4 regions of the Vibrio sp. V39_P1S14PM300 genome follow, and region 1 is predicted to be linked to each of the others. Evidence: predicted binding sites of a transcription regulator. Region 1 holds the regulator's gene; each other region holds the start of a gene.

Region 1 (8,542 bases):
TAGCATCGCGCCAGTCTTTGTTCAGCAGCTCTGCAATTTGTTCTTTGACTGAGCGCTGCTGTTCATCCATAACGCGTTGGTTGAGATCAATTTGATCAAAAATCTCACCGACGGAGTAGCGCAATACGCCGTAGACATTTTTCTTCCAATGACCTGGGGTTCCACCTTTCAGCGCCGCCTCTTTGGCTTTCGCCATTTCATCCGCCACCATCGACAGTTGAATCGACAACTTGAGCTTAGAAAACTCGCGGTGACGCACGTAATAATCGGTGATACCAATCGCCAGCGGCGACAGGCGGTAAATACTTGCGCCATCATTGACTTCACTGGTGAACCGGCTCAACAAGCGCTGGTTCACCATTTCATTGATCGCGTTGTTGGCGCGGAATGCGGATGCTTCCCCCGTCTCCGCAAACATGCGGGTAACGATGGTAAACGCATCATGCAGTTCTCCTTCACCTAGCTCTTCATCAAACCTTTCGTTGCTTAATACAGCGACAGCAATCAAAAACGCCAGTCGCTCTGTTGTCAGGTTCAATGAGAAATCTTGCTGCTTTACCCAGCCGACCAATTCATCAATTGGTTGCTCCGCAGCATTGAGAGTCATCTCACTCATTGTTGTTCCTGTTCTTGTTTCTTTTTGGCCCATACGTGAATGTATCGACCTAATGAGAGGTACGGCTCTTGTCTACATAGTTGTTTTTCCAGAGCCAGTACATCGTCAAATTCGTAGTCGCCCATATTCTTCATGTTGCCAATGTAATCACTGAAGGAGCGAATTCCGGATTTGCCGCAAATGTCAAACCCAGCGTCTTCCATCCACTGGTAGACTTCTTCCGGTTTGAGCCCTTGCTGCGGCTGTAACTTAAATCGTTTGCGATGTGGCATGCCTTTCAGCACATGGGGAATATTGCCACAAATTGCATTCTTAAATACCAGACCGTGATGGTTATAGAACATCACCGATGCCATTCCTCCCGGCCTGACCTGCGCCAGCACTTTGTCCAACGCACTTTTCGGATCGGCCAGCCACTCCATGACCGCATGGAACATCACCACGTCCACAGGCTCATCCAGATGTTCGTCAATCGACTGGACCGGAGAATGAATCAGGCGATACTGCTCAAGCAGCCCGTTATTTGCAATATCCTGCTCAGCTAGCTGTAGCATTTCGCAAGATAGATCACACAACGTAATCCTGTGGCCTAATTTAGCCAGCTTCTGTGACATTTGAGCCAGCCCGCCCCCGGCATCAAGAACGTGAAGTGAGGGCTGAGAAAATTGCGACAACAGATTAAGAAGATCTTCCCAAACAATAATTTGGCGAATCTCTCCCTTATCGGAGCCGTAAATATTTTTTGCAAATTTGTGGGCAATATCGTCGAAATTACGGTCTTGAGTCACTGCGGTTAGGTTATGATAACGAATCGTGCTGCTATTCTGTCATAGGAATGGCAGGATTAAAGAGGCTTTATGCCCTTTTTTCAATCAAGTGATGTTTTTTCGGACTATTTAAGTATGTTTGAGCTGAAAAAAGTTGTCGCATCTCTTCTGATGCCGCTTCCAGCGATGTTAATCATCGGCTTTATCGGTCTGATGCTGATAATGTTTACCACCAAAAGAAAGTCTGGCTGCTTTGTGGTGCTTTTCTCCTTAATGGGCATTTTTCTGATCGCCTTCCAGCCAGTATCCACTCGTCTGTTGATGCCTTTGGAGCGTCAGTATTCTGCTTTTCTGCCTGTGGATGAATCCATTGACTACGTGATGGTTCTGGGCAACTCACATGTGGTGGATGACCGTATTCCGCCCACCTCAGAACTGAGCCGTGCCAGTCTGATGCGCCTTACAGAAGGCATTCGGATTGTGCGTATGTATCCGGGCGCAAAGTTGATTCTGTCCGGTTATGCGGGTGGCTCGGAGATGAGCAATGCGCGCATGATGGCGAAAGTCGCGTTGGCGCTTGGAGTATCTAAATCAGATATTATTCTGCTTGAAACCGCCAAAGACACCTGGGAAGAAGCGCGTCAGGCGGCGGCGTTTGTACAACAACGTAAATTAGTGTTGGTGACTTCCGCCAGCCATATGCAACGTGCAATGAATGAGTTTAACTCCGCGGGTCTGTCACCAATTGCTGCGCCGACCAATTATCTGGCGCAATCCAACATTGCTCAGGCTTGGGATAAGTACACCCCAAAAGCCGTGTATCTTGAACAAACTGAGCGCTACTGGCATGAAACGTTAGGCAGGATTTGGCAGTCTATGCGCAATTGGGTTTCGGATTACGAGCAGCAAGCGATCGAAGCCGAACAAAGCCAGTTGAGCAACAGTGAGGCGCAGTAGAGCAATTTCAGCGATAAAAAACCGAAGCCAACGCTTCGGTTTTTTTGTTTCCGTATACGATCAATCGCCGGCAAACATGTAGCCTTCGCCATGCACCGTTACGAAAATTTGCGGGTTCTTGGGATCGAATTCCATTTTCGCTCTCATCCGGCGGATCAACACGTCAATGGTGCGATCGTTCGGCGCATCAACCCGGTGGCTGATCATGTTCAGGATTCGTTCGCGACTCAGTACCTGATTCGGGTAGGAAGAAAGCGCCACCAATAATTCATATTCCGCCTTCGTCAGCTTCACCGGTTCACCGTTGCGACTTAAGGCGCGGCGCTGCACATCAAACGTCCAGTCGCTAAAACGAATCACGTTGCCATCCTGCTCCTCACAGATTTGTCCGCCACGACGGGCAAGTGAAATACGCCACAAGAGATTTTTGACCCGAACCAGCAGCTCGCGTAACTCAAACGGTTTGGTAACGTAGTCATCCGCGCCCATCTCCAGGCCGACGATTTTGTCGATGCTATCCGTGCGCCCTGTCACCAGGATAATTCCAATATCAGATTGACTGCGCAGTTCACGCGTTAACATCAGGCCATCGCCGCCAGGAAGGTTGATGTCCAGCATCACTAAATCGACCGCGTGAGCCTGAAGCATATCGCGCATCTGATCGCCATTCTCCGCTTCACTGACCTGGTAACCTTCACTCTGAAAATAGCCCGCCAGTTTACTGCGAGTCACCGCATCATCTTCTACTACTAATACGTGATAGCTCATTTACACCACTTTGAATCATTGGAATGGTTTACGATAATTATTCTATTCATAACTAGTCACAATTCTAGTCTCCGCGGTGCGAATTCGAAGAAAGCTGGCTTTTTATTGATTCAAGACAACCTTCACCACTCCATTCATATTTCGTCATAAGCCGCGATAATTTGTCATACATGGCGTTACCGCTATTCATCTTTATCCATTAAACTTAGAAGTATCAGAATTTCCGGAGCTTAATCCATGCAAGAAACCAAAGCGTTCAATGAAAAACGAGCTGAAATTTACTGGTGGTTATCCAGCTTGTTTGCCAAAGAGCTGACCGAGGCCGACATTGAGCAGTATCACTCCCCTCAGATCCGCGCTTTTCTGAGCGGGCTTGGTGAAAATAGCACGCTGAAACCGGCCTCTGACCAACTGGTGGATGCCTTAAATCGCCTGATGGACCGAGCAGACGCGCCACTTGAACTGGCTGCGGATTTTTGCGATCTGTTCCTGAAATCAGACAAAGACGCCGCTTTACCTTACGCCTCCATTTATATCGGTAAATCGGGTCTGCTCAATGACGAGCCAGCCATTGAAATGGAAGCCGTGATGGCACATCACGGTGTGGCGGTCGACAAATCCCTCAACGAGCCAGCCGATCATCTGGCGATAGAACTCGATTTCCTTGGCAACATGATTATCCGCTCTAACGAACTGGAACAGGAAAAGCACCTCGATCAGGCGCTGCTGGATCAGGAAGTTTTTATCCGTCAACATCTGCTCTCCTGGGTTCCTCAGTTCAGTCAACGTTGTCAGCAGTATGATCAGTTTGGGTTTTATGCAGCGGTTGCCGCACTGTTGGAAGCATTTCTCGAGCTTGATTGCCAATATCTGGTTGGTGAATAAGCGCGAAGCCCCTCTCTGACAAGATTAACATTTTGTGACCATCGCCTTATCCAGGCGATGGTTTTTTAATTGCCACTTGCGGCAGAGCAGTCTAAAATCGTGATCGCAAACGATAAAAATATGATGATGAATGCAAACCGCTGTCTTTAAGCGGTTTTTGTGTTTCTGATACTTACTGCCTCAGGCCGGGGGAATCCGGTTGACCTGGCAGGTGACAACAGGACAGAACCTTATGGCTACCATTAAAGATGTCGCACGCTTAGCCGGCGTTTCAACGACGACTGTATCCCATGTGATTAACAAAACCCGCTTTGTTGCTGAAGCCACCCAAGAAAAAGTGATGGAAGCGGTGAAAGAGCTGAACTATGCCCCGAGTGCCGTTGCGCGTAGCCTGAAATGCAATACCACGCGCACCATCGGTATGCTGGTCACTCAATCAACCAACCTGTTTTTCTCGGAAGTGATCGATGGGGTAGAAAGCTACTGTTACCGTCAAGGCTATACGCTGATCCTGTGTAACACCGGCGGTATCTACGAAAAGCAACGGGACTACATCCGCATGCTGGCTGAGAAGCGCGTCGACGGTATCCTGGTAATGTGCTCTGATCTGACCGAAGAGCTGTCGGAAATGCTTGAGCGTCACGCAGACATTCCGAAAGTCATTATGGACTGGGGCCCGGCAAGCTCCCAGGCAGACAAGATCATCGATAACTCAGAAGAAGGCGGCTACCTGGCGACGAAATACCTGATCGATCACGGCCACACCGACATCGCCTGCCTGAGCGGTCACTTTGAAAAAGCAGCCTGTCAGGAACGAATTCTGGGTTTCCGCCGCGCCATGGGAGAAGCCAAGCTACCGGTAAATGAAGACTGGATCCTGGAAGGCAACTTCGAGTGCGACACCGCTGTATTAGCGGCAGACAAAATTGCCGCGATGGACAAACGCCCGACCGCGATTTTCTGCTTTAACGACACCATGGCCCTGGGTCTGATGAGTCGTCTGCAGCAAAAAGGCATCCGGGTTCCGGAAGATATGTCCGTCATTGGTTATGACAACATAGAGTTGGCAGAGTACTTCTCACCACCACTAACGACCGTTCACCAGCCGAAGCGCCGGGTCGGAAAGAACGCATTTGAGATCCTGCTGGAGCGTATAAAAGACAAAGAACACGAGAAACGTGTCTTCGAAATGCACCCTGAAATTGTCGAACGCTGTACAGTCAAAAAACTGAACTAACCTCTCACTTATTGATAAAAATGCGTTTAGTATTAGTGACTTACTATTTACTAAACGCATTTCACACCATCAATTTCCTGAAGCAAGATCACATTTATAACCACACTTTGTGAAGCTCTGGGCAAAATTTATTTATGCTTAAATTGGTTACATTAGCCACGCACAGGGCAAACCATCTGAAAGGGTGGGACGCAAAGCCTCCGGCCTAAACCAGAACCTGGTAGGTAGCGGGGTTGCCGATGGCAAAAAATGCATTCAGCAAGTTTACTGCTATTTGACACACCGATTGCATGTTTTTGCTAACCTCTCGGACCTGATTTGGTGGCGTATTCACATACACCGAGAAATAAAAACATGGATAAACCAGTACTTAAAGATTCAATGCGACTTTTTGAGCAACTAGGACGCGTCAAATCTCGTTCAATGTTTGGTGGTTTTGGTATTTTTGTCGACGACACAATGTTTGCTTTGGTAGTAAACGAAAAGCTTCACATCCGCGCTAACGAGCAGACTACTGCAAAGTTTAAGCAACAAGGATATGAACCTTACGTTTATAAGAAGCGCGGCTTTCCCGTTGTGACAAAGTATTTTGCACTGCCTGATAGCTGGAACGACGATCATGAAGCAACCCTGAATGAAGCGAAATCTGCGCTAGAGTCAGCAAAAAAAGAAAAAGCCTCTCAGGCAACCGCGAAACCTAACCGGTTGAAAGATCTTCCCAACCTTCGACTTGCCACTGAGCGCATGCTGAAAAAGGCAGGTATCTCTTCTGTTGAAGATCTGGAGCGCCACGGCTCTGTGGCCGCCTATAAAGCGATTTGCGATACCCACTCCGCCGATGTCGGTCTGGAGCTACTGTGGGCACTGGAGGGCGCCATTAACGGCACTCACTGGTCGGTGATCCCTCAATCCAGGCGAGACGAACTGATCAATCGCCTAAGCTAACCCCGAAGCCAGCATTATGCTGGCTTTTTTCTTATTGATACTGTTTACCAAAACGGACGATGAAATTTTTTCTGTCGGTTGCCTGTCTTGCTATAGTAACCGGGCAACACCTCATCAGTGATTGGCCAATCGTTTTCAAAGAGGACTCACGATGAATAAGAAATTGCTGATTGGCGTACTGCTGGTTGGACTGATCATTTTCCTTGGTATTAATTTCGGCCAGTATCTGACTCTGGACAATGCCAAGGCCCAACAAACCGCACTCGGAGAGTTCATCAGCGATCACTTCGCTGTGGCGGCGTTGAGTTATTTCGTCGCCTACGTGGCAATTGCCGCGTTTTCAATCCCAGGTGCGGCGGTCGTAACCTTGCTCGGAGCGGCTCTATTCGGCTTCTGGACCAGCTTGGTTTTAGTGTCCTTCGCCAGCACTATCGGTGCTACCCTGGCGTTTCTCAGCTCTCGCTATCTTTTACGTGACTGGGTTCAGAGCAAATTCAGCGACAAAATGACCACCATCAATCAAGGGGTGGAACGCGACGGCGCGTTTTATCTGTTTTCGTTAAGACTGATTCCCGTCTTTCCGTTTTTTCTGATCAACTTACTGATGGGGCTGACCCCTATTTCTGTCCTGCGCTTCTATCTCGTGAGTCAGTTGGGAATGCTGCCCGGAACCGCGGTCTACCTTAACGCGGGAACGCAACTGGCGCAGATAAACAGCCTGTCTGGGATTGTGTCCCCGGCGGTCCTGGCTTCATTTGTGTTGCTAGGTCTGTTTCCTATCGTGGTGAAATGGATTATGGTGAAGCTTCGCCTCTCCCCTAACGTCAACGGAAATGCCGGATGAAAATTTTTGTCGCCAATAACCCAACAGAGGCGCATATCGTTTGCGAGTTGCTTAAAGCCGAGCGGATCCAGTGCGAGGTCCGCGGAGAAGGGTTATTTGGCCTCAAAGGCGAATTGCCATTTGGGGAGGACACCGATCCGTACATCTGGTTATTGAATCCAATGCAAAAGATGTTGGCGCAGAGCATCATCGATGCCTATCATCAACAATCGAATACGGAAGCCGGCACCTTATGGCGCTGCCAGCGATGCGGGGAAGAAAACGAGCCACAATTCGGCGCCTGCTGGCAGTGTGGCGCACCTCGCCCAACAGAGTAACCCTTAGTGGGTGTGGCGTTTAATGAATTCTATCGAATGTTGATTAAAGACATCCGGCTGTTCAACGTTGCACACATGGCCACAATCAGGAATTTCTCGCAGCTCACTGGTTCGGTGCACAGCAACCATCTCTTTCACCGGCTGGATAAACATATAGTCACGAGCGCCCATCAGGTAAAGCGTGGGGATTGGCAGGTCTTTTTCCTTGAAATAACGCATCAACGGGTTGACTTCAGCCGCCAACACAAACCAGCGCTTAAACTCTTTCTGACAAAGGCGTTTGGCCTCACGGATGAACAGATGGCGTGATTCTTTCTGACTGCGCTGAGGCATCACAATGTAGGCAAACAAGCTGTAGAGCCACATATAGGGCAAAATATGCTTGCTCAGATTGCCCAGTTTAACCAGCAGTTGAGAACGCGTGTTCAACCGGGTAATTGCGCCGCCGAGCACCATTGTCCTGACCCGGTGGGCTGCCATCTCGGCCAGATTACGTACAATGATCGTGCCGAGCGACATCCCTACGAAGTGAGCTGACTGGATCTTAAGGTGGTCCAGTACCTTTAACACGTCCAAGGTCACTGACTTAAACGTATAATGATTGGCGATCAGCTCTTTGAGTAACTGGTTGGACTTACCATGCCCGCGCAGATCCACCAGCAACAAGTTAAAATGCGCTTTATAGGCCTTGATCTGCTTGAACCAGATTGAGGAACTGCCGCCGGCGCCATGCACAAACACCACCCATTCCTTACTGGTCGGATGCGAGTATGTTTTATGAAACAGTAAAGCGTCACTCATCAGGCAAAGCATCTCAAACTGGGTTATTCGTCAACAGGAGTTGAAGCCTACCACAAATTTCACCGGTCACTACTGACCTCATATCAAATTATCGGAGAACATGCCTTCATCTGACCATTATTTGGTCGAGTTTTTACTCGTATCTGGCCACCTGTTTATCCAAGTCCCAGTCTGAACCCGGGCTACTGAAGTGCGGCCTGATAAAGACTCAGATACTGCTTCGCAGCCTGAGACCAGCAAAAGTTTTCACGCATTCCGTTAAGCTGAATGCGTTGCATCTCCGCCGGATTCTGAACATACAGCAGCAGAGAGCGCTGCAACATCAGCAACAGAACCTGCGGATCTGGCTCATTGAAAATCAACCCGGTTGCGTTATCCGGATCCGAGTCGTAGTCGGTGACACTG
Region 2 (7,011 bases), on a different contig from region 1:
CGATGCACTTTGCTGAAGAGCTGACGGGGCGTTACCGTGACAATCGTCCGGGTTACCCTGGTATTGCGATTTCCGATCCGAGCCACCTTTCTTGCGTCAGTAACGATTTTGGCTACGACTACGTCTTTTCTCGTTATGTCGAAGCGGTCGGCTCTGAAGGGGACGTACTGTTCGGTTTATCGACTTCTGGTAACTCTGGCAATATTCTGAAAGCGATTGAAGCGGCCAAAGCCAAAGGGATGAAAACCATAGCTCTGACGGGTAAAGACGGCGGCAAGATGGCTGGTCTGGCGGATGTGGAAATTCGGGTACCGCATTTTGGTTACGCAGATCGTATTCAGGAAGTGCACATCAAGATCATCCACATCGTGATTCAATTGATTGAAAAAGAAATGGAATAAGCCTTATAGGGCGGTCAGGGAGTTTTAAAAAACATGTGTGAACTGCTCGGCATGAGCGCAAATGTACCCACCGATATCTGTTTCAGCTTTACCGGACTGATGCAGCGGGGAGGAAAAACTGGCCCACATCGTGATGGCTGGGGGATCACCTTTTACGAAGGGAAAGGGTTTCGTACCTTTAAAGACCCTAACCCGAGCTGCCAGTCTAAGATCGCGGAATGGGTGCAGAACTATCCGATCAAAAGCTGCGCGGTTGTGAGTCATATCCGACAGGCGAACCGTGGGGGCGTGAATCTGGAAAATACCCATCCGTTCACTCGCGAGCTTTGGGGACGTTACTGGACATTTGCGCACAATGGGCAGTTGTCAGGTTATTTGGACATGGACACCGGTCGGACCAGGCCGGTGGGCCAGACCGACAGCGAGCTGGCTTTTTGCTGGCTGCTCAACGAGATGGAAGAGAAGTTCCCAGAGCCACCTCAGGACATGATTGGTGTTTTCCAGTTCGTGGCAGCGCGCTGTGGCGTCCTCAAAGAGAAAGGAGTATTCAACATGCTGCTTTCTGACGGGGAATATGTCATGGCCTACTGTACCAATCATCTGTACTGGATTACTCGCCGGGCTCCGTTTGGCAAGGCGACCCTGATTGATGAAGATGTGACCATCAACTTTCAGGAAGAAACCACCCCGAATGACATTGTCTCGGTGATCGCGACCCAGCCACTGACCGATAACGAAAACTGGCATCGGATGAAGCCTGGCGAATACGGTCTGTTTCATTTCGGTGAATTGATTGATGGTAATGCGGCACAGCTGCATGATGTGCCGTTTGCAGCGGCCAAGCCGGGGAATCAGGCACCTACTGAGTCTCTGGAATAACTCCAGGAAAAGAAAAAAGGGTTGATAAAACATCAACCCTTTTTTGATCGCGTGAGTATTTTACTCGCTGGCGTAGCCATGAATACCAAGCTGCTTGCCATCAAGAAACGCTTTACCGCCGCGCATTTCCAGACGGTCGTTTACAAACCATTCCACCACCAGTGGGTAGATTTTGTATTCTTGCGTTTGAACCCGCTCAGTCAGCGTGTCGATGGTATCGTCATCGAAAATGGGCACTTTTGCCTGGAGGATAACCGGTCCGCCATCCAGTTGCTCAGTCACGAAGTGAACGCTGGTGCCATGCTCTTCATCACCCGCATGAATGGCGCGTTGATAGGTATTTAAGCCCGGATATTTCGGTAGCAGTGAGGGGTGAATATTGATCATGCGCCCCATGTAATGGCGAACGAATTCACCACTCAGGATGCGCATGTAACCAGCCAGCACAATCAAATCCGGGCTGTACTCGTCAATCTGTTTCATCAGTTCATGATCGAAAGCGTCACGGGTATCGAATGACTTTGGATCGAGAAAGACACCTGCTGCCCCGGCTTTCTTGGCACGCTCTAAAGCATAAGCAGTTGCTTTGTTTGAAAAAACAGCGGTCACTTTGCCATTATTAATGCTGGTTTCACAAGCATCGATAATCGCTTGTAAGTTGGAACCATTTCCTGAAACTAAAACAACAATACTTTTCATGCTCAGTTGATCTCTACCTGTTCTTCTCCAGCTTGAGCATCAGCGATTTCACCGATGATCCAAGCGTTTTCTCCTTCCTGCTGCAACAGAGCAACCGCAGCATCGGCGTGCGCTTTTGGCAGTGCGACAATCAGGCCAACACCACAGTTGAAGGTGCGATACATTTCATGTGTCGTGACGTTGCCTTTTTCTTGCAGCCATTTAAAAATGACTGGCCATTCCCAGCTGTTTCCATCAATCACCGCTTTGGTGCCTTGTGGTAATACACGTGGAATGTTTTCCCAGAAGCCGCCGCCAGTGATGTGAGAAATGGCGTGAATGTCGTGTTCGGCGATCATTTTCAGCGCTGACTTGATGTAAATTCTGGTGGGTTCCAGCAGGTGTTCACCGATGGTACGACCATCCAGCTCTTCGTTTTTGTCCGCGCCAGAGACATCCAGGATCTTGCGGATCAACGAGTAACCATTTGAGTGCGGGCCGCTTGAGCCAACCGCGATCAGTGCGTCACCGGCTTGTACTTTTGTACCGTCGATGATGTCTTCTTTTTCAACAACACCAACGCAGAAACCTGCAACGTCGTAGTCTTCGCCTTCGTACATGCCCGGCATTTCAGCGGTCTCGCCACCAATCAGGGCACAACCTGCCTGAACACAACCATCGGCGATCCCGGTGACCACATCGGCCGCGGTATCGACATCCAGTTTGCCGGTCGCGTAGTAATCTAGGAAAAACAGCGGCTCAGCACCTTGAACAATCAGGTCATTGACACACATCGCAACCAGGTCAATACCGATGGTATCGTGTTTGTTCATATCCAGAGCCAGACGCAGTTTCGTACCAACGCCATCGGTACCGGAAACCAAAACCGGCTGTTTGTATTTCGTTGGCAGTTCGCACAGAGCGCCAAAACCGCCGATACCGCCCATCACTTCAGGACGACGAGTACGTTTTACTGCACCTTTGATTCGGTCAACAAGCGCATTGCCTGCATCGATGTCTACACCAGCGTCTTTGTAGCTAAGAGAAGAGTTGTTACCGCTCACGGGAAAGTCCTCGAACTTAAGTTGGATATGAAAACGGCGCTATTCTACCAGTGCTTAAACACAAAGAGCAAACGTTTGCGCGAGTTTTTTATCTTAGCTCAGATCAAGATATTGAGAGGGAAATCGTTTATAATCGGAAAGTTTGTTTAAAAATTGCCAATACTAAGCCGGAGATGGAAATGAAAGTTGTTGAAGTTAAACACCCTCTAGTGAAGCACAAGATCGGTCTAATGCGAGAAGGTGATATCAGCACAAAGCGTTTTCGTGAGCTAGCAACAGAAGTAGGTAGTCTGTTGACTTACGAAGCAACCGCGGACTTTGAAACTGAGAAAGTAACCATTGATGGCTGGAACGGCCCGGTAGAAGTCGATCAGATCAAAGGCAAGAAAGTGACTGTTGTACCGATTCTGCGCGCAGGTCTGGGTATGATGGATGGTGTTCTGGAGCACATGCCAAGTGCACGTATCAGTGTCGTCGGTATCTACCGTGACGAAGAAACCCTGGAGCCAGTTCCGTACTTCAACAAGCTGGCTTCGAACATCGGTGAGCGTATCGCGCTGGTGGTGGATCCGATGTTGGCTACTGGTGGTTCGATGATCGCCACTATCGACCTTCTGAAAGAGCAGGGCTGTAATCAGATCAAAGTGCTGGTGCTGGTGGCGGCGCCGGAAGGGATTGAAGCGTTGGAAAAAGCACACCCGGATGTTGAGCTGTACACTGCTGCGATCGACGAAAAGCTGAACGACAAAGGCTACATTGTTCCGGGACTGGGTGACGCGGGTGATAAGATTTTTGGTACGAAATAACACGCGATAACCCTGAATAGAAAAGGGGAGCATGACGCTCCCCTTTTTATTGGTGATTTATTTTTTCAGGCTGAGAGTACCACCAGTGCGAGGTTTCGCACTTGGCCGTGGCGCCGAGTGACCTGCTGCTGGTTTTCGGTACGGTTTGTGACTTTCAGATGTTGGCTTTTGTGGGCCGCGACCTTTTTTCGAATTCGGCGCGTGGCGGAATGCGTCGGCATTGTTGCCTTTAAACGTACGGCTCTTTGGGTTTCGGCGAGCACTGGAGTTTTGATTTTCTTCCCGGCTGTCAAAGAGCTTAGCATCCGTGGCTTTGCGAATGCGCTTACCCTGGCTGTCGACTTTTGATGCTTCTTCGGTGCTGCTGGAGTCTTCACACATCGCCAGAATGTCATTCACTTCCGAGTCACTCAGGTAGCGCCACTGGCCGTTAGGAATACCGTCCAGAGTGATGTTCATAATGCGTACCCGACGCAGCTTAAACACTTCGTACCCCAAAGCTTCACACATCCGGCGAATCTGACGGTTAAGACCTTGTGTCAGGACGATACGGAAAGAAAATTTGGTTTCACGCGTCACTTTGCATGGCAGGGTGACGGTATCAAGAATCTGGACGCCTGCGCTCATTTGGCGAATGAATTCATCACTGACAGGTTTGTCGACTCGAACAACGTACTCTTTCTCGTGATTGTTCCCGGCGCGTAAAATTTTATTAACGATATCACCATCATTGGTGAGGAAAATCAGACCGTCAGACGGCTTATCGAGACGGCCAATTGGAAAAATACGCTTTTTATGCCCGATGAAGTCGACGATGTTGCCCGGAATATCACGTTCGGTGGTGCAGGTAATACCGGTCGGCTTATTCAGCGCAATATAAATCGGCTTTTCTTTGGCGCTAACCGGGTTGCCGTCGATGCAGACATCATCTCCGGGAAGGACTTTTGTCCCCATTTCCGGAACGGTGCCATTGATGGTTACCCGACCCTGTTCGATCAGTTTATCGGCTTCGCGACGAGAGCAGTAACCTGTCTCACTGATGTATTTATTGAGGCGTTTTGCTGAATCTTGTGACATGTTGTTCTCTCTACGTTTCACAACGGCAATCGGTAAAAACAGAGCAGCTATTAAAGCTGCTCACTATCTGCGCGGAGTGTACCATTAATGGTGCTGTTAGCCCATGCGTTTTTGGTGGCGCTCCCGGTTTTCCATTTTTTTGTCGCTGCTCTTTCTGAGCAAGACGTACACCGCCCCGGTGCCGCCGTGGAAGCGCTGTGCACTGTGAGCACACTGCACGTCGCGTATTTGTGTCAGCCAGGTTGCCACATAGCTTTTCATCAGAGCTGGCGGGTTGGATTTTTCCCCCCGACCATGCACGATCACAACCGTGCGGATATCCATAGCGATGCATTGACGCAAGAAGGAAATGACTTCGTCACGGGCTTCTTTCAGTGTTTTTCGGTGCAAATCCAGCCGAGCCTGAATCGGGTACTTCCCGAGCCTCAGTTTGCGATAGACGCCTTCCTGCACACCGTCACGCTTAAACTCGATCACGTCTTGCGGCTTGAGCATAGTGGCATGTTCGGTCGACAGATACTCAGGGTCATCTTCGGTAAGCCAGATGGCGGCCTCACGTTTGGCCAGTTGCGCTTCGGTCACGCTGTGGCTTTTTTTCAGTTCCGCGGTATCGTTTTTGAGCGGTTTGACGTCTCCCATCATTTCATGGAAGAGGGCAAAATCATCGTCATGAGACATAATGGCATCTCACTGGTAGGGATCAATAACAGAATTATACCAACCGAAAAAGGTGAGTGATCACTTATCTTTTCAATTCAGTCTTAAAGGCAATAAAAAACCGGATTAGACAAGCAATCTAATCCGGTGCATAGCGTCACACTACTCTACGAATAGGTGCTAAGCGATCTAGTGAGGAGATTTGTCGTTCATAACCTTGTAAATGAAGAAACCGCCGTAGAACAGCATCAGACCCAAAGCGCCAAAGATTACTATCATTGAAGATAGCCCCACTGCATTACCAAATAGGAGATCAAGCCAAAAGTCCATGTTTCCTCCAAAGTTGCGAAGACGGGGTTTACGTTAATGCTTGCTTGGCTCGGCGACACTGATCTGGATCAATTGTGTTGCATAGGTTGATAATATGTTTCTTCGGGTGTGTTTTTTGTCACAATTTGTGGCCCGTTGATGATGTTTTAGTCGAACAAACTGAAATTCAGAAAAACTGAGTCAAATCACTTGCGTTCAACATGAGAATCCGTAATATACGCATCCGTTGACAGGCAATAGCCTGAACAACTTTTTCGGTGAATAGCGCAGTTTGGTAGCGCATCTGGTTTGGGACCAGAGGGTCGGGGGTTCGAATCCCTCTTCACCGACCACATTTAAGGCCTCAGCAGAAATGCTGGGGCTTTTTCGTTTTTGGTGTTTAGGTTTAGTAGGGCCGCGACTCGGGTCGTGGACTGGAGCGCCAGTCCGATCGAATCCCTCTTCAGCGACCATATTGCTTAGCCCCGACAGCGATGTCGGGGCTTATATTGGTGTCTTCGTCTTGTTCACAGCGTGCAGTGTGCGATTTGGCTGTCCGAAAGCTGAGCGATCTGAAAGCCTTTTTGTGTGAGTAGGTCGATCAGGTTATCTTTACCGACCAAATGAAGCGCACCGACTACAACCAGATAGCGACCAGCCGGCTTGGGCAATATCGTGCCATTGTCGAGCTTGGTGGCCCAGTCACGATTACGCTGATAGAGAAATTGTTCTGTGAACGTGTCGCTGACCGATGACAGATCCGCAGACTCGACCAGCTTTTGCGCGTCGCCAGCCTTCCAGCTGTTGATCAGGCAATCCGTTAGTTGCTCTCCTTTATCATAGTCATTGAGTATGGAGGTCAGTAGCTCTTTACCTCCTTGCGGCTGGCGGGTGAGCATGTCAATCTGAAACTGCAAAGGTTCAAGGCTCAGCACCGGAACATTGTTGATGGTCGCTTTGGACATTAATCTCATATCAACCCCATCTCCCGGGTTGTAGCCAAGATGAGAAAATTGTGCCATTTGGATACTTAGGGCGGTTTGCCAGGGTGGGAGTTGCATCAGGACTTCATAAGAGAGCCCGGTTTCTTTTGCAATTCGGGCAATTTGGCTTGCTTCTTGTTCAGAAGTGACCTGCTTC
Region 3 (8,542 bases), on a different contig from region 1:
TTGGCAAATTGTTTAAATAACTCACTTTGCAATGTCACATTGACGTGCGTCGGGTTGCTGCAGTGACTGATCAACAAGTCGATGTGTGATTGCTGGGCGCGCAGGCGATCCTGCATAAAATCGGAAGCTGATGCGATCATCTCATCACACAATTGATGTTTGAAGCGGTTAAACGCTTCAGGATCACGTTCTGCCAGTTTGACGAGCTCATCAAACGGCGGCAACCGTTGTTGGGTAGGCATACTGCTCATGATTGTTCCCTCAACTGCAGTGCTGATTAAACTATCAACACTTTTACAGTTTACGCAACAATTCAGCGAGCGGTTTATCGGCCTGTGGTTGGTCTTAAATTTGAGACGATTGGTTTAGCGAATGTGGTAGGTACAGCGGCGCTCACCGTTGATGATGTGTTCCGTCCGCTTGACTTGATATTGCTCGCCAAGCAACTTCTGAAAAATGTTGAGTTCGGATTTGCACAAGCTGGGGCAGCGCTTGGCAGCTTTGCAGATAGGGCAGTGGTTTTCAATCAGCAGGTAGCCATCGTCGCATGACTCCAGCTCGGCCATGTACCCTTCCAGCTCACGCAGCTCAACCAACATCGACAGTTTCTCTTCAAGAGAATGGCAAGGTTGCAGCGCGGTCTGATAATGCTCAAGCGTTTGTTGTTCTCGCTGCAGGGTGACTTTTTCCAGCCCTGCGCTACCGAAGACACTTTCCACCGCATCGATCACCTGAATAGTCAGTTCGCCGTGACGATCGGCAAACTGGGCATGACCTTTTTTGGTCAATGACCAATGGCGGGTCGGGCGGCCGACTTTGACTCGCACATCGTGAAACGCCAGGATGCCATCGTCTTCCAGGCCTTGCAGGTGCTGGCGGGCGCCCATGGTGGTCATGCCCAGCTCTTCAGCCAGTTGTTTGGCGGTGACCGCACCATCGCGCTTAATGGTTTGTAAGATCCTGTCGATTGTTTTCATGTACACTCCTTTCTTCCAGCTATTATGTCGGATCGAGTTAATAAAGCAAAGGATTGACAATGTATTATAAATAACCATTTGGAGCGCGAATATGAGACGCCGCCTGGCTTTCTTGCCTTTATTGACTTGTGTTAGACTTCGCCTCCAACTAATTTTTTACTGTTACCCAATTATTTTTAAGCTTTAAAGGATTCAATGTGACAGGGCAAAGCCAACAACCAATTGTGACAGACCAACATCATCCTCAGGTACCTGCCGCTTACCATCAAAACGATGAGATCGATCTACGAGAGCTATTTAAAGTATTATGGAAGGGTAAACTAACGGTTATTTTTACCACAATTGCTTGTGCGGGATTGGCAGTCGCGTATGCGCTGTTGGCTCAGCAGTGGTGGTCTTCTACGGCAAAAGTCACTGAACCACAATTGCAGGATATGGCGGCCTATCAGCTGCAAGTCAAGCAGTTTCAACCGATTTTTGATATTTATCAGGAAGATGGCACGGTACTGGTCAGTCGTGAGCTAGACAGCCTTATTGATACGAAAGTTCTGTTTAAACGTTTTGTGGACTCGTTTAACTCAAGCGATAACAAGCGTGTTTTCCTTGATTCTAGCGAAGAGTTCCAGGCGTATAAGGCTCAACTTGATTTGGCGGCTGATGAGAATAGCGATGGTTCTCAAGATGGGAATCGTAAACTGTACGCTGAATGGTTTCAGAAAATAACCGCAAAAGCGGAAGATAAAACGCCGTCAGCCCCATATGATTTAAGTTTTCAGTCCACCACTCAAACCAGCAGTTATTCGTTATTGAATGAATATTTGCAGATCATTCGTGCCAAAGCACGTGAGGATGCGCTGAATAACCTGCAAACCATCATTGATACTAAGCACAATGAGTTAGTGCAACAAAAACGTATTCTTGAATCTCAGGCGAGAAACCGCCTTGAAGTCGAAGCGGAGCGTGCTCAGTACGCATTGAATATTGCTAAAGCTGCGGAGGTAGACAAGCCAATTCAAAGCTACAACGACAAGGAAATCTTCTCAATCGATCTGGGGACCAAGGCGCTGGCAGCGAAAGTGACGGCGCTGGAGTCGGTGAAGAACCTCAGTGTGATTGAGCCTCGCCTGCAGCAAATTGATGCCAAACTGGATATGCTCAAGACCCTGAAAATCGATCGCGACATTCAGTTTCAGACTTTCCGCTTCCTGGAAAATGTCGAACAACCGATTTCCCGCGACAAGCCGAAGCGCGCACTGATAGCGGTACTGGGTACGCTTTTAGGTGGTATGCTGGGTGTCGCGATTGTTCTGGTACGCTTTGCGTTTCGCCGCGAAGACGACGAATCGATGTGATTGAAAGCGATAGTAAAAAGGGACGCCACTTGGCGTCCCTTTTGCTTTGTGGTGATTTCGTTAGCCGCCTCACAAAAAAATCCGTCCCCCCCCTTGGGATTGCCGCAATTGCCCCACATATAGTTACGACAAGGCTTTGCCGCTTGTTTAAGGCAATTATCAAATCAAACATGGAAACTTTCAGGAGAGACGACCAATGAATATTCGTCCATTACATGACCGAGTTATCGTAGAGCGCCAAGAAGTTGAGTCTAAATCTGCTGGTGGCATCGTTCTGACGGGTTCAGCTGCAGAAAAATCAACTCGTGGTGTGGTTCTGGCTGTTGGCAAAGGCCGCATCCTGGAGAACGGCTCTGTTCAGCCACTGGACGTGAAAGTTGGCGATACTGTGATTTTCGCAGAAGGCTACGGCACGAAGACAGAGAAAATCGACGGTAAAGAAGTACTGATCATGTCTGAAAACGACATCATGGCAATCGTTGAGTAATAAACTCTGAATCACAACGAAAACGTAAAACGTATTTGGAAAAGGATATAAAAGATGGCTGCTAAAGACGTAAAATTTGGTAATGACGCACGCGTAAAAATGCTGGAAGGTGTCAACATTCTGGCCGATGCAGTGAAAGTGACACTAGGCCCGAAAGGCCGTAACGTCGTACTGGACAAATCGTTCGGTGCACCCACTATCACTAAAGATGGTGTGTCTGTTGCACGTGAAATCGAACTGGAAGACAAATTCCAGAATATGGGCGCACAGATGGTTAAACAAGTTGCGTCGCAAGCGAATGACGTAGCAGGTGACGGTACGACTACTGCGACTGTACTGGCTCAGTCGATTGTTAATGAAGGCCTGAAAGCCGTTGCTGCGGGCATGAACCCGATGGATCTGAAACGCGGTATCGACAAAGCGGTTGCGGCCGCGGTTGAAGAGCTGAAAGTGCTGTCGAAAGACTGTTCAACATCAACCGAAATCGAACAGGTGGGGACCATCTCTGCGAACTCAGATTCCAGCGTGGGCAAAATCATTGCCGAAGCGATGGAAAAAGTGGGCCGTGATGGTGTGATCACGGTGGAAGAAGGTCAGGCCCTGCACGACGAACTGGACGTAGTTGAAGGTATGCAGTTTGACCGCGGTTACCTGTCGCCTTACTTCATCAACAACCAGGAAGCGGGCAGTGTGGATCTGGAAAGCCCATTCATTCTGCTGGTCGACAAGAAGATTTCTAACATTCGTGAACTGCTGCCGACACTGGAAGCAGTGGCGAAAGCCTCTCGTCCACTGCTGATTATTGCAGAAGACGTAGAAGGTGAAGCACTGGCAACGCTGGTAGTTAACAACATGCGCGGTATCGTGAAAGTGGCGGCAGTCAAAGCCCCTGGTTTTGGTGACCGTCGTAAAGCGATGCTGCAAGACATCGCCGTGCTGACTGGCGGTACAGTGATTTCTGAAGAAGTGGGTCTGGAGCTGGAAAAAGCCGCTCTGGAAGACCTGGGTCAAGCGAAACGTGTGACGATCACCAAAGAAAACACCACCATCATTGATGGCGTTGGCGAAGAAGCTGCGATCCATGGTCGTGTGGCTCAGATCCGTCAGCAAATCGAAGACGCAACGTCAGATTACGACAAAGAGAAACTGCAAGAGCGTGTAGCCAAACTGGCTGGCGGTGTTGCTGTGATCAAAGTCGGTGCGGCGACTGAAGTGGAAATGAAAGAGAAGAAAGACCGTGTGGAAGACGCTCTGCATGCGACTCGCGCAGCGGTTGAAGAAGGCGTAGTTGCCGGTGGTGGTGTGGCGCTGATCCGTGTCGCGTCTAAGATTGTTGACCTGCAAGGTGACAACGAAGAGCAAAATGTGGGTATTCGCGTTGCGCTACGCGCAATGGAAGCGCCAATCCGTCAAATCACCACCAACGCGGGTGATGAAGAGTCTGTGGTTGCCAACAACGTGAGAGCGGGTGAAGGCAGCTACGGCTACAACGCTGCGACAGGTGAGTATGGCGACATGCTGGAAATGGGTATTCTGGATCCAACCAAAGTGACCCGTAGTGCGCTGCAGTTTGCCGCTTCAGTTGCTGGTCTGATGATCACGACAGAAGCCATGGTGACAGATATGCCACAAAAAGATGCACCTGCAATGCCTGATATGGGCGGCATGGGCGGTATGGGTGGCATGGGCGGTATGATGTAATCATCGCGCTCACCTAACTGCGAAAAACGGAGGCTTCGGCCTCCGTTTTTGTTTTTTAGGCGGCTGGTATTCCGTGGGTACTTCCTGCACTATGGTGAAAAAAACAACAAGCACAACAAGGACAGTACATGCAATTTGACCACCTTCGTTACCGCAATCCGGCAACGTCTCTTTCCATTTCGAACTGGCACTTGGCCAAAGGTCAGCATTGGGCCGTATTTGCGGCACACAGCCACTGTGTGTCAGCGCTGGTGCAGCTATTAAGCGGTGACGCCGAGCCAGACAGCGGCACGATTGAGGCGCGACCGGCGCGCATTGCCTGCGTGTCACTGGCGTTGCAACAGCAACTGCTCGAACAGGAAATCGCGCAGGACGAAACAGACTTTCAGGATCATATAGACTACGGTTCGACCGTAGAGCAGCTGTTGGCTGGTTTCGATCTCTGTGAGACAGAACGCGACGCGTTGCTGCAACAAACCGATTTGCTCCACTTACGTCAACGCCATTTTCGCCAGTTGTCGACCGGCGAAACTCGCCGGGTCATGTTAGCGCGGGCACTGGCTGAGCGGCCGGAGATGTTGGTGCTCGATGAGCCGTATTCGGGCCTCGACAGCGCGCACCGTCAAGCGTTAACCAGATTACTCAATTCGTGTGCTGAGGAGATGCAACTGGTGATCATTACCTCACGTGAGGACGAGTTGCCCGAGTGTATCAGCCACGTGGCTCTGTTTGACCAAGAGACATTGACTGAGACGATGACCCGTGAGCAATGGCATGACCACCCTTTGATGCTTCAGTTGCAGGCGCTGTCTGAGCAGAAAAGCTCGGCGATGTTTGCCTTGATGGAGCTGCAATCTGCGCCGCACGACTACCCGGAACCTCTGGTTGCGATGAAAGACGTCAAAGTGGAGTACGTGGACGGGCTGATCTTTTCGCAGTTAAACTGGCAAATCCGCCGAGGGGAGCACTGGCAGATTCGAGGGCCCAATGGTTGTGGTAAGAGTACGTTGCTCGGGCTCATTATGGGCGATCACCCGCAGTGTTACAGCAATGATGTCACCGTGCTGGGTATGAAGCGGGGCAGTGGCGAGAGTATCTGGGATGTGAAACGTCACATCGGGATCGTCTCATCCGCGCTGCATCTGCAATACCGGGTCGGATGCAGCGCGCTGGAGGTGCTATTGTCCGGCTTTTTTGACTCGATTGGCCTGTACGAACAGCCGTCTAAAAATCAGATTCTGCTGGCGCAGCAGTGGCTGGAGGTACTGGCGATGAGCGAGCTGGCCAAAGTCAGCTTTAAAGCGCTGGATTATGGTCAGCAACGATTACTCCTGATAGGCCGCGCGCTGATTAAGCAACCGGCGCTGCTGATCCTAGACGAACCGTATCAGGGGCTGGACTATCTCAACCGCAAACTGGTGTGGTTTGCGCTGAATCGGATCGCCGCTGCCGGGCTGAGCCAGCTGCTGTACGTCACGCACCATGAAGATGATGCGTTAGAAGCGGTTGACCATTACGTCGATTTTCTGCCAGCAGACACGGGCTACCGGGTACACATTCATCGCCGCTGACGCAAAATCGCCCGTTGCAGAGAACGGGCGGTTTTGTTTAGAGAATTATGGCTCTGACTTCTGGATCTTTACGTTCCAGGTAGTGGGTGGATTTGATGCGGCGGATGGTGCGACAGCGGCCACGTATCAGTAAGGTTTCGGTGGTCGCGATGTTACCCTGACGGGTAATGCCTTCGAGCAGGTCGCCTTTGGTGATGCCGGTTGCGGAGAAAATCACGTTGTCGCTGCGCGCCATGTCATCCATGCGCAGCACTTTTCGCGCTTCCACCCCCATTTCCTGACAGCGCTTCAGCTCGGCCGCACCGTGGATGCGGTTGTCTTCGTTTTCGCCTTTAACTTCATGGCGCGGCAGCAAACGCCCGTTCATGTCGCCATCGAGCGCGCGGATCACCGCCGCAGACACCACGCCTTCTGGAGCGCCGCCGATGCAATACATCATGTCCACTTCACTGTCAGGCATACAGGTCAGAATTGATGCCGCCACGTCGCCATCTGGTACAGCGAATACCCGTACGCCCAGTGCCTGCATTTGAGCAATGATAGGGTCGTGGCGTGGCTTGGCAAGCGTGATCACCACTAAGGTGTCGAGCGATTTGTTGAGCGCTTTCGCCACGTTGTGCAGGTTGTCTTCGAGTGACTTGTTGAGATCGATACAGCCTTTAGCGCCAGGCCCGACAACCAGCTTTTCCATATACATATCCGGCGCTTTGAGAAAGCTGCCTTTTTCGCCGGCCGCCAGTACCGCCAGTGCGTTGGACTGCCCCATGGCAGTCATGCGTGTGCCTTCAATCGGATCGACAGCAATGTCGACGGCATCGCCACCCAATCCGACGCTTTCACCGATGTAGAGCATCGGTGCGTCGTCGATTTCGCCCTCACCAATGACGATTTCGCCACTGATGTCCGTTTGATTGAGCAGGGTGCGCATCACTTCCACTGCGGCACCGTCGGCTGCATTTTTGTCACCACGGCCAAGCCATTTGTAACCTGCCAGTGCGGCACCTTCCGTAACCCGGGAAAAGGCCATTGCTAAATCGCGTTTCATGAGGACTCCAATGTCAAACAGGATGAGGAAATTTACGGCGGCGATTTTAGCATATCAAAAAGTAAACGTTTGCTTTTTTGCGTCCGTATCACTTGTACTGGATCAAGAATGAATGCAAAAATGACCAAAGAGCGAGTCAGCATCAGGGCTGGCGTGGGCTTAAGTTAACTGTTTGTCAATATGCGCCGTTTTTTTAACCGAATAGCGCAAAATATCGAATATAGAGAGTGTTTCTCGCCGCTGTGCTGAGTAGAATGAAGGCATTAGGTGGAGAGTCACTTCACGTCAACCGAATAAACAAAAGGGTAGGCTAAGATGTCTTTTGAAGTATTAGAGCAACTAGAAGCAAAAATTCAAACCGCAGTAGACACGATCGCACTTCTGCAAATGGAAGTGGAAGAATTGAAAGAAGAGAAGCAGAAACTGGTGAGTGAAGCCAATGAACTGCGTGACAGCCGTGTTGAGCTGGAGCAGAAAGCACAGCAGATGCAACAAGATCACGCCCAGTGGCAAGAGCGCATTCGCAGCCTGCTGGGTAAAATGGACGAAGTTGAATAAGTTCGCCATGACCCGATGCTAAAACCCCTGCCATTGAGCAGGGGTTTTTCTTTTGGGAGTGGCTGTGCAGATTAACGCGGTCGTACGCCCAGTGTGTGGCACAAGGCGTAGGTCATCTCTGCCCGGTTCAGGGTATAGAAGTGGAAGTCTTTTACTCCTTCACGGCTTAACACGCGTACCATGTCGATCGCCTGGCTGGCGCCGACCAACTGGCGTGTGGTTGGGTCGTCGTCGAGGCCGTCAAACTGACGCGCCATCCAGCCCGGGACTTTGACATGGTTCTGCGCTGCAAAGCGCGATGCCTGTTTAAAGTTCGATACCGGCAAAATCCCCGGCACGATCTCGACGTCAATGCCTGCTGCCACGCAGCGGTCGCGAAAACGCAGGTAGCATTCCACATCGAAAAAGAACTGCGTGATGGCGCGGTTTGCACCGGCATCGACTTTACGTTTCAGGTTGAGCAAATCCGCCTGTGCGCTTTTGGCTTCTGGGTGTACTTCCGGAAACGCCGCCACGGAAATGTCAAAGTCGTGGCGTGATTTCAGCAATTGCACCAAATCAGAGGCATACATCTCCGGGCGGCCGCCTCCCGCTGGGATATCGCCACGCAGTGCCACAATGTTTTCAATACCATTGGCCCAGTAGTCGTCCGCGATTTGGATCAGCTCTTCGCGGCTGGCATCAATACACGTCAGGTGGGGTGCGGCCACCAGCCCCGTTTCTGCTTTGATCTCTTTGATAATCGAGTGGGTGCGATCACGTTCACCAGAGTTCGCGCCGTAGGTAACGGAAACGAACTTAGGTTGCAGGGTCTTGAGACGGTGAACAGAGTTCCACAGGGTTTCTTCCAT
Region 4 (8,542 bases), on a different contig from region 1:
TTCCAGGTTGCGATTGTCCCGATGAATATGCACAAGTCTGAGCGTGTTCAGGAAGCCGCTGAAAAATTGTATGCTGAACTGACTGCCATGGGCATCGAAGTATTGTTTGATGATCGTAAAGAGCGTCCGGGTGTGATGTTCTCCGACATTGAACTGATCGGTGTTCCACACACCGTGGTGATTGGCGATCGCAGCATGGATGAAGGCAACTTCGAATACAAAAACCGTCGTACCGGCGAGAAAACACCGGTCGCAATGACAGACATCATTGAGCACCTGAACGCTCAGATGAAATAAACAACGCTGTTGTACAAACATAGGGTTGGCTGATCGCCAGCCCTTTTTTATGCCTGTTAATCCACGGTTCAGCTTTCTCCGACTACACTGCCTTTATTCATCAAGGAGGTGACCTATGGATCTTAAAAATCTTCTCAATCAAGCACTCAATTCCGACATGCTGCGTCAGGGAAAACAGCAAATAAAACAGAACTCAGGAAGTTTATCGACGCTGGGCGCCGGCGCGGTCGGTGGCGGACTCATCGGTTTGCTGATGGGTTCGAAGAAAAGTAAGAAAATGGGCAAAACCGCCCTTAAAGTCGGTGGGGCCGCAGCGTTAGGTGCACTGGCTTACAAAGTCTATAATGACTGGCAAAAACAGCAGCCCGGCCCGGATCAGGAAGAAATTTTTGATGCAAACGACAACCACCATAATGAGCTGATCATCAAATCGATGATAGCCGCAGCTAAAGCCGACGGTCATGTCGACGAGCAGGAAATGGCGCGTATCGAAGAGACGCTTAAAGGTCTTGGCGCGGATCCGTCAGCACGCCAACTGATTCAGGCTGAACTCAACAAACCGCTTGATCCGACCGACATCGCAACTCTCGCCACATCTCCTCAACAAGCCAGTGAAATTTATCTCGCCTCGTTGATCGTGGCAGATGAACAGAACTTCATGGAAAAAGCCTATCTGGCAGAACTGGCTAAACAACTGCGACTCGAACCGGATGTAATCGCTCAGCTTGAGCAGCAAATCCGCTGATTTGAGGCGGATTTTTCACCGTTTCCAGCCTAGGCTTGCGCCAGGACAAGTTCTGCTTTTGTATTTCAAAACGCGTCTGTGTATATTTGAGAGCAGTTATCATTTATAGGAAGACGACACATGCAAGTATACGATTGCTGCGAAATGGTGCGCGAGCTTTATGCGCAGATCGGCAGTGGTGATCAGGCTTATATCCCTCAAGCCATCAGTTGCGCGGTGAAAGCACTCAATGAGATTGCAGCGGATGAGTCACTGCCACTGGACACCCGTGAAAAAGCCGCCTTTGCCGCGGCCAATCTGCTGATTTCAGACTTTGAGGATAAATGATGAACCTGAGTAACTTTGCCACTATGGATCCTGTCATGTTGATGAGCATCATCAACATGAAACTGCGCGATGATTTTGCGGGCGATTTAGATAAGTTGGTCGCCTACTTTGAGCTTGATAAGACGCAGTTGGAAACCAAACTGGCTGAAGCAGGCTTTGAGTTTTTGCCAGAAGTGGGTCAGTTCCGATAACCACTCAGAGACAGAAAAACAAAAGGTTGACGATCACTCGTCAACCTTTTTTGTTTCGTGCAATGCTCAATCATGGCATCGTACTGCGTCACTGGCGTTAGTCGGCGCTGCGCGCTTTACGCTGGGCAGATTTGCGTGCGTTGCGCTCAGTCTGGTTCTTGATGAACCCGGCCAGCTCCTGCTCGCCCCAGGCCTGAGCCTGTGCTTCTGTCTCAAAACCGGTTTCGCGTTTAGACACAACGGTTTTACGAGACGTCACCTGACGGGTGATTTCAGCGCACCAGCCACCACGTTTTTCACTCACGCGGACAGCAAATTTCTTACTTTTCGACATTGTCATTTTCCTAAAGGATAACGTAGACATAGCCCCGCAGGAGACATCCACCTCTGCAAAGCTTAAATTCCATACAGCACCATCTCCGGGTCCGAATAGCGCGGTATTAGAGCATAAAAGTTCGCCTTTGGCTGTAACTATTTTTTGCCCGGCACGAAACGCAGCGGCTCCCGACGGCCAAGATCCATAAAAAAGCGCAGGCCAACAGACCTGCGCGATTAATATGGTGAAAACAATCAAACTTAACCCATGTTTTTACGTGCATTCTGGAACATACGCATCCAAGCGCCATTTTCACCCCAGCCTTCCGGCGCCCAGGAATTCGCCACTGTGCGGAATACCCGCTCAGGGTGCGGCATCATGATGGTCACGCGGCCGTCTGCGGTTGTCAGGCCAGTAATCGCATTTGGTGAACCATTCGGGTTATTCGGATATTGCTGTGTTGGGTTACCGTTATTATCAACGTAACGCAGCGCGACAGTACCGGATGCTTCAATGGCGTTTAGGTGCTCACCACCACGCACTTCCACGCGGCCTTCACCGTGAGAAACCGCAATAGGCATACGAGATCCCGCCATACCATCAAAGAAGACAGAATCCGATTTCTGCACTTCAACCAGGCTAAAGCGCGCTTCAAAACGTTCCGATTCGTTGCGAACAAAACGTGGCCACAGCTCCGCTCCTGGGATCAGTTCTTTTAGGTTCGACAACATCTGACAACCGTTACACACCCCGAGAGAGAACGTCTCTTCACGGTTGAAGAAGGCTTGGAATTGCTCACGCGCTTGGGCGTTAAACAGGATAGACTTCGCCCACCCTTCCCCTGCACCGAGTACGTCACCATAAGAGAAACCACCGCAAGCCACCAGCCCCTGATACTCATCCAGTGCCGCCTGACCTGTTAGAATGTCACTCATGTGGATATCGGTTGCTTCGAAGCCCGCACGGTCAAACGCTGCCGCCATTTCAACGTGAGAGTTCACGCCCTGCTCGCGCAGAATCGCCATCTTAGGTTTCGCACCTTTAACAATGTACGGCGCGGCGATATCTTCGTTGACATCAAAGCTAAGTGAGACGTTCAGACCCGGGTCCGAATTATCTTTCTTCGCTTCAAATTCCTGGTCGGCGCACGCTGGATTATCACGCAGTGCCTGCATTTTATGCGTCGTTTCTGCCCAGATAACACGTAACTCGGTACGTGAACGCTCAAGTACGACGGCATCACCAGAGGTGATAACAAAGCGGTCTGAAGCATCAACGGAACCAATCACATGTGAGCATGATTCTAAGCCGTTTGCCGCTAGCGTAGACAGCACTGAATCCAAGTTGTCGTTCTTAACCTGAACAACCGCACCAAGTTCTTCGTTAAATAGCGCCGCCAGCGTATCTTCGCCTAGCTCAGCAATGTTGGCTTTCACACCGCAGTGACCCGCAAAAGCCATTTCTGCGAGCGTGACGAGCAAGCCGCCATCGCCTTTGTCGTGGTAAGCCAGCAGTTTGTCGGCTCGCACCAGTTTTTGCATCGCATCGAAGAAACCTTTCAGTTGCTCTGCGTTGTCGACGTCAGCGGGTTTGTCCCCCAGTTGCTTGTACACCTGCGCCAATGCGGTAGCGCCAAGACGGTTCTTACCGTTGCCCAGATCAACCAGCACCAGCGACGTTTCACCTTTGTCGGTACGAAGCTGAGGCGTTACGGTCTTACGTACGTCTTCAACACGGCCAAACGCAGTGATAACCAACGATAACGGTGAAGTGACTTCTTTGCTTTCGCCATTCTCTTCCCACTTGGTCTTCATCGACATGGAGTCTTTACCAACCGGGATAGTCAAACCCAGCGCCGGACACAACTCTTCACCGACCGCTTTCACTGCTTCGTAAAGACCCGCATCTTCGCCCGGGTGACCCGCTGGAGACATCCAGTTCGCCGACAGTTTGATACGTTTGATATCGCCGATGTCTGTCGCCGCGATGTTAGTCAGTGACTCACCTACCGCCAGACGAGCCGATGCGCCGAAGTCGAGTAACGCAACCGGCGTGCGCTCACCCATCGACATTGCTTCGCCGTGGTAGGTGTCGTAACTTGCCGCCGTAACCGCACAGTTCGCGACAGGCACCTGCCAAGGACCAACCATCTGGTCACGGGCCACCAGCCCCGTTACTGAGCGGTCACCGATTGTAATCAGGAAGGTTTTCTCAGCAACCGTTGGTAGACGCAGTACGCGCTCTGCCGCTTCGTTAATTTCAATACCATCACGTGCAATCGCTGGGCTATCGACTTTCAACGTCGTCGCTTCACGATGCATCTTCGGTGTTTTACCAAGCAGGATATCCATTGGCATATCAATTGGCGTGTTGTCGAAGTGTGAGTCTTCTAATGTCAGATGACGCTCTTCTGTTGCCACACCGACCACAGCGTAAGGTGCACGTTCACGCTTACAGATGGCATCGAATGCTTGCATGTTTTCTGGCGCAACGGCAAGAACGTAACGTTCCTGAGATTCGTTACACCAGATTTCCAGTGGGCTCATGCTCAATTCATCATTTGGTACATCACGTAGCTGGAACTTGCCGCCACGCTCACCGTCGTCACAAAGCTCAGGTAATGCGTTAGAGATACCGCCCGCGCCCACATCGTGGATAAAGGCGATTGGGTTGTCTTCACCTAGCTGCCAACAACGGTCGATCACTTCCTGACAACGACGCTCCATCTCTGGATTTTCACGTTGTACTGAAGCAAAGTCCAGATCTTCAGCTGACTGACCTGACGCCATTGAAGACGCCGCACCGCCACCAAGACCGATGTTCATTGCCGGACCACCAAGTACGATTAGGCTCGCACCTACTGGGATCTCTTTCTTTTGTACGTGTTCGTCACGGATGTTACCCATACCGCCCGCGATCATGATTGGTTTGTGGTAACCACGCACCTCTTCACCCGCATGAGAGGTCACTTTTTCTTCGTAAGTACGGAAGTAACCCAATAGGTTTGGACGACCAAATTCGTTGTTGAATGCCGCGCCGCCCAGAGGGCCTTCCAGCATGATATCTAGTGCGTTTACGATACGACCCGGCTTACCGAAGTCGGTTTCCCAAGGCTGTTCATAACCAGGAATACGCAAGTTAGATGTGGTGAAACCAACCAGACCCGCTTTGGGTTTACCACCGATACCGGTCGCGCCTTCGTCACGGATTTCACCGCCAGAACCGGTTGATGCCCCCGGCCATGGAGAAATTGCCGTCGGGTGGTTGTGCGTCTCTACCTTCATTAAGATGTGTGCATCTTCATGGTGATAAGTGTATTGACGAGATTTAGGGTCTGGGAAGAAACGACCCACTTTCGAACCGGTCATTACTGCTGCGTTGTCTTTGTATGCAGACAGCACATAGTCAGGTGTCGTTTCGAATGTGTTTTTGATCATCTTAAACAGCGACTTTTCTTGGTCTACGCCATCGATAGTCCAGTCTGCATTAAAGATTTTATGACGACAGTGCTCTGAGTTCGCCTGAGCAAACATCATCAGCTCGATGTCGTTAGGGTTACGACCTAGCTTAGTAAAGTTCTCGACTAAGTAATCAATTTCATCTTCTGCGAGCGCCAAACCTAGGGAAACGTTTGCTTCTTCAAGTGCAACACGACCACCCGCTAAGATATCAACGTGCGCGACAGGCTTAGGCTCTGCGACCGTAAACAGTGCTGACGCGGCTTCAAGTTCCGTGAACACGGTTTCCATCATACGATCGTGGATAAGCGCTTTTACCGCATCCACTTGCGCGTCCGATAGCGTTGTCGAAGATTCTACGTAATAAGCGGTGCCGCGCTCAAGGCGCTTCACTTTGCTCAGACCACAGTTTTTTGCAATGTCGGTGGATTTTGAAGACCAAGGTGAGATAGTACCCGGGCGCGGAGTCACCAAAAGCAAAAGACCTTGAGGCTCGTGCTCTTCGATCGTTGGGCCGTACGTCAGAAGTTTTTCTAATTTCTCTAACTCAGGTGCATCCAGATCAGCGGTCAGATCAGCAAAGTGCATAAACTCTGCGTAAATACCGGTTACCGGCAGAGCTTGTTCATGACAAAGTTCCAGTAATTTACTGACACGAAACTCAGAAAGAGCTGGGGAGCCACGCAAAATTCTCATGTGCTTAGGTCTCTTATGCAAGTGATTAAGGTAATATTGGAATAAATTCAGCAAGTTACAATAAAACCCAGAACTTATACCGATTTCACCTCTCCTTTGCGAGCGCATTATATAGGAATTGTTTTTGTGATGTAACATCAAAAGCAACCGTTTGCGTCACTTTTTTTGTCATTTTTGAATTAGGCCAAAATTGGCAGCATTGAACGCAGATCGACAAATCTTTACCTTACCGGACTTTGCCAACTTATGCCTCTTTGATATAAATGTCGGAACTCAAATGAACACTGGTTCTTTGAGCCGCACCGGAAGTACGAGATTTATCATTCATGAATTATAACTATATGCGACGACTCTACCGCGCCCTGACGCTGTTCTTGCTCGCCCTTTTTCTCCAGGGATGCCAGATTGAGTCTGAGCCCAAAAGTGAACTGGACCAGATCCGCGAGCGCGGCGTTCTGCGAGTCGGTACGCTCAACAACCAGCTCTCCTATTACATTGGCCCGGATGGCCCGGCAGGCCTGGACTACGAACTGGCGCGTGAATTCGCAAATGAGTTGGGCGTCAAACTCGAGATGAAACCCGCGTACCGTATCTCCAGCCTCTACCCGGCACTGGAACGTGGTGAAATCGATCTGATCGCCGCAGGTCTGTCCCAGTCCGAAGAGCGCCTGTCACGTTTTCGTGCTGGCCCTGCCTACTACTACGTCAGCCAACAGTTGGTGTATAAAAAAGGTCAATGGCGCCCACGCTCGGTAAAACAGCTGGTCAACCGACAAAATACGCTCAGCGATGACACCAACGACAGACCTGTGATTGAGATCGTCAATGACTCCCACTTCAAAAAGACTCTGACGGACATTCAGCGCCAGTATCCGCAATTTCGCTATCAGATTGACACCAACTCAGACGTCAACGATCAGTTGAAAAAAGTCTCCGATGGTAAAATACGCTTTACTGTGGCCGACTCCATTGAAGTCTCGTTGTCGCAACGTGTTTATCCGGATTTGGCACTGGCGTTTGAGCTGACCGAAGATCAACCGATCTCCTGGTTTATTCGTCGCTCAGAAGATGAAAGTCTCTATGCGCTGATGATCGAATTCTTTGGCAACCTGAAACAGTCTGGCCATCTGGCCAATCTGGAAGAGAAATACATTGGTCACGTCGGCAGCTTCGATTACGTTGATACCCGTGCATTTATCCGCGCGCTGGATGACAAGCTGCCCAAATGGTCACCGCTGTTTAAAAAATACTCTAAAGAGTTTGACTGGCGGTTGATTGCCGCGTTGGCGTATCAGGAATCCCACTGGAATCCAACCGCGAAATCACCCACTGGTGTGCGCGGCATGATGATGCTAACCCTGCCCACCGCCAAAAGCGTTGGAGTGCAGGACCGACTGGATCCTGAGCAATCTGTGCTGGGCGGCGTGGAATATTTACGCCGAATGGTCGAACGGGTCCCGGACAGCATCAACGAACATGAAAAGATCTGGTTTGCATTGGCGTCCTACAACGTAGGCTACGGCCATATGATGGATGCTCGCCGCCTGACCAAAAAGCAGGGAGCGAACCCGGATGCCTGGAATGACGTAAAAGATCGTCTGCCACTGCTGCGCCAAAAACGCTATTTCAGTCAAACCCGTTATGGCTATGCCCGGGGCGACGAGGCTAAGAATTACGTGGAAAACATTCGCCGCTATTATCAAAGCATCATCGGCCATGTGGAGCAGCAAACGGCCAATGATGCCGATGCAGACATCAATGATCTGGCCGTGATCGCCGCACCGGAAGACGAGCTGCCAGATATCATCAGTGAGCCAGAGACGCAGAGCTCAGCCGTAAACACCGCGCCGAATCCTGCCCAATCGGCCGCCGGCACCGGTATTGACACGCCGTAATTGCAGCTCAATTCCAACCTCACCTAAACGCCGAGGGCAGCGCGAATATCGCGCTGCCCTCTTGATTTTTAGGCGAAAAAGCCATACATATTAGCCAAATTCAGATTCTTGCTGAGTTTCATCGTTCAGTCATATTGGACAGTTATAACGGTATTTTGAATATCAACCAAGCACGTCACCCATACAGAGGTGACGGATTTTACTAGGGGGGTGGTTTTATGCTGAAACGTAAAATGCAATCGAAACGCCTGTATAAAACCGTTGCGACCAATCGTCGTAAACGTATGTTGGCCAACAACAAAAAGAAAATCATCTGGCGTAACCGCGCTTTCATGCAAGCCTGCATGGCCTGATCATCAATGAGCAGACATCTGCCTCGGCGGGTGTTTGCTGTCTGGTCTTACTCTTCTCCTGCTGCCCTATTCGCTTGTTTCAGTGCTTTGATTTCTTTACGGCGACGCTTAAAAAACGCCTGAAGCTGCTCGCGACACTCCTGCTCCAACAAACCAGACTCCACATCGGCGTAGTGATACGCAGCCTGACTGGCAAACAGATCCAACACAGTTCCGGCAGCTCCGGCTTTCAGATCCGGCGCACCATACACCACTCTTTTCACC

Evidence for each region. Region 1 encodes PurR, which represses purine synthesis genes. Its sites were predicted from a motif close to TNANGNAAACGTTTNCNTNA; they were not measured.
Region 2: purM (phosphoribosylformylglycinamidine cyclo-ligase) is a predicted target of PurR. The motif match lies at 3,086-3,105, and genes of this name have one in related genera.
Region 3: glpX (class II fructose-bisphosphatase) is a predicted target of PurR. The motif match lies at 7,191-7,210, and genes of this name have one in related genera.
Region 4: purL (phosphoribosylformylglycinamidine synthase) is a predicted target of PurR. The motif match lies at 6,170-6,189, and genes of this name have one in related genera.

Annotation. Positions count from the first base shown of each region.
Region 1 is NZ_WXWP01000161.1:24,817-33,358, forward strand. Features, by position in the region: gene mukF (chromosome partition protein MukF) at 1-616, opposite strand, end outside; gene cmoM (tRNA uridine 5-oxyacetic acid(34) methyltransferase CmoM) at 613-1,404, opposite strand; gene elyC (envelope biogenesis factor ElyC) at 1,519-2,340, shown strand; gene torR (two-component system response regulator TorR) at 2,401-3,108, opposite strand; gene torD (molecular chaperone TorD) at 3,346-3,993, shown strand; gene purR (HTH-type transcriptional repressor PurR) at 4,226-5,230, shown strand; cyclic di-GMP riboswitch class I at 5,387-5,471, shown strand; gene CAG65_RS08050 (TfoX/Sxy family DNA transformation protein) at 5,585-6,175, shown strand; gene CAG65_RS08055 (TVP38/TMEM64 family protein) at 6,327-7,019, shown strand; gene CAG65_RS08060 (putative signal transducing protein) at 7,016-7,336, shown strand; gene CAG65_RS08065 (alpha/beta fold hydrolase) at 7,340-8,137, opposite strand; gene glgA (glycogen synthase GlgA) at 8,320-8,542, opposite strand, start outside.
Region 2 is NZ_WXWP01000234.1:314-7,324, forward strand. Features, by position in the region: gene lpcA (D-sedoheptulose 7-phosphate isomerase) at 1-401, shown strand, start outside; gene CAG65_RS11760 (class II glutamine amidotransferase) at 435-1,280, shown strand; gene purN (phosphoribosylglycinamide formyltransferase) at 1,341-1,979, opposite strand; gene purM (phosphoribosylformylglycinamidine cyclo-ligase) at 1,982-3,022, opposite strand; gene upp (uracil phosphoribosyltransferase) at 3,202-3,828, shown strand; gene rluF (23S rRNA pseudouridine(2604) synthase RluF) at 3,886-4,905, opposite strand; gene smrA (DNA endonuclease SmrA) at 5,002-5,583, opposite strand; gene CAG65_RS11790 (DUF3149 domain-containing protein) at 5,752-5,892, opposite strand; tRNA gene CAG65_RS11795 (tRNA-Pro) at 6,148-6,224, shown strand; gene CAG65_RS11800 (TraB/GumN family protein) at 6,399-7,011, opposite strand, start outside.
Region 3 is NZ_WXWP01000179.1:7,879-16,420, forward strand. Features, by position in the region: gene CAG65_RS08985 (DUF3135 domain-containing protein) at 1-251, opposite strand, end outside; gene CAG65_RS08990 (helix-turn-helix transcriptional regulator) at 366-977, opposite strand; gene CAG65_RS08995 (Wzz/FepE/Etk N-terminal domain-containing protein) at 1,175-2,329, shown strand; gene CAG65_RS09000 (co-chaperone GroES) at 2,526-2,816, shown strand; gene groL (chaperonin GroEL) at 2,871-4,517, shown strand; gene modF (molybdate ABC transporter ATP-binding protein ModF) at 4,646-6,088, shown strand; gene glpX (class II fructose-bisphosphatase) at 6,126-7,133, opposite strand; gene zapB (cell division protein ZapB) at 7,449-7,691, shown strand; gene metF (methylenetetrahydrofolate reductase) at 7,763-8,542, opposite strand, start outside.
Region 4 is NZ_WXWP01000149.1:2,290-10,831, forward strand. Features, by position in the region: gene CAG65_RS07450 (proline--tRNA ligase) at 1-297, shown strand, start outside; gene CAG65_RS07455 (tellurite resistance TerB family protein) at 413-1,042, shown strand; gene CAG65_RS07460 (YaeP family protein) at 1,163-1,369, shown strand; gene CAG65_RS07465 (DUF4250 domain-containing protein) at 1,369-1,560, shown strand; partial or broken gene CAG65_RS07470 (DUF3622 domain-containing protein) at 1,661-1,894, opposite strand; gene purL (phosphoribosylformylglycinamidine synthase) at 2,137-6,030, opposite strand; gene mltF (membrane-bound lytic murein transglycosylase MltF) at 6,357-7,925, shown strand; gene CAG65_RS22375 (hypothetical protein) at 8,144-8,278, shown strand; gene tadA (tRNA adenosine(34) deaminase TadA) at 8,326-8,542, opposite strand, start outside.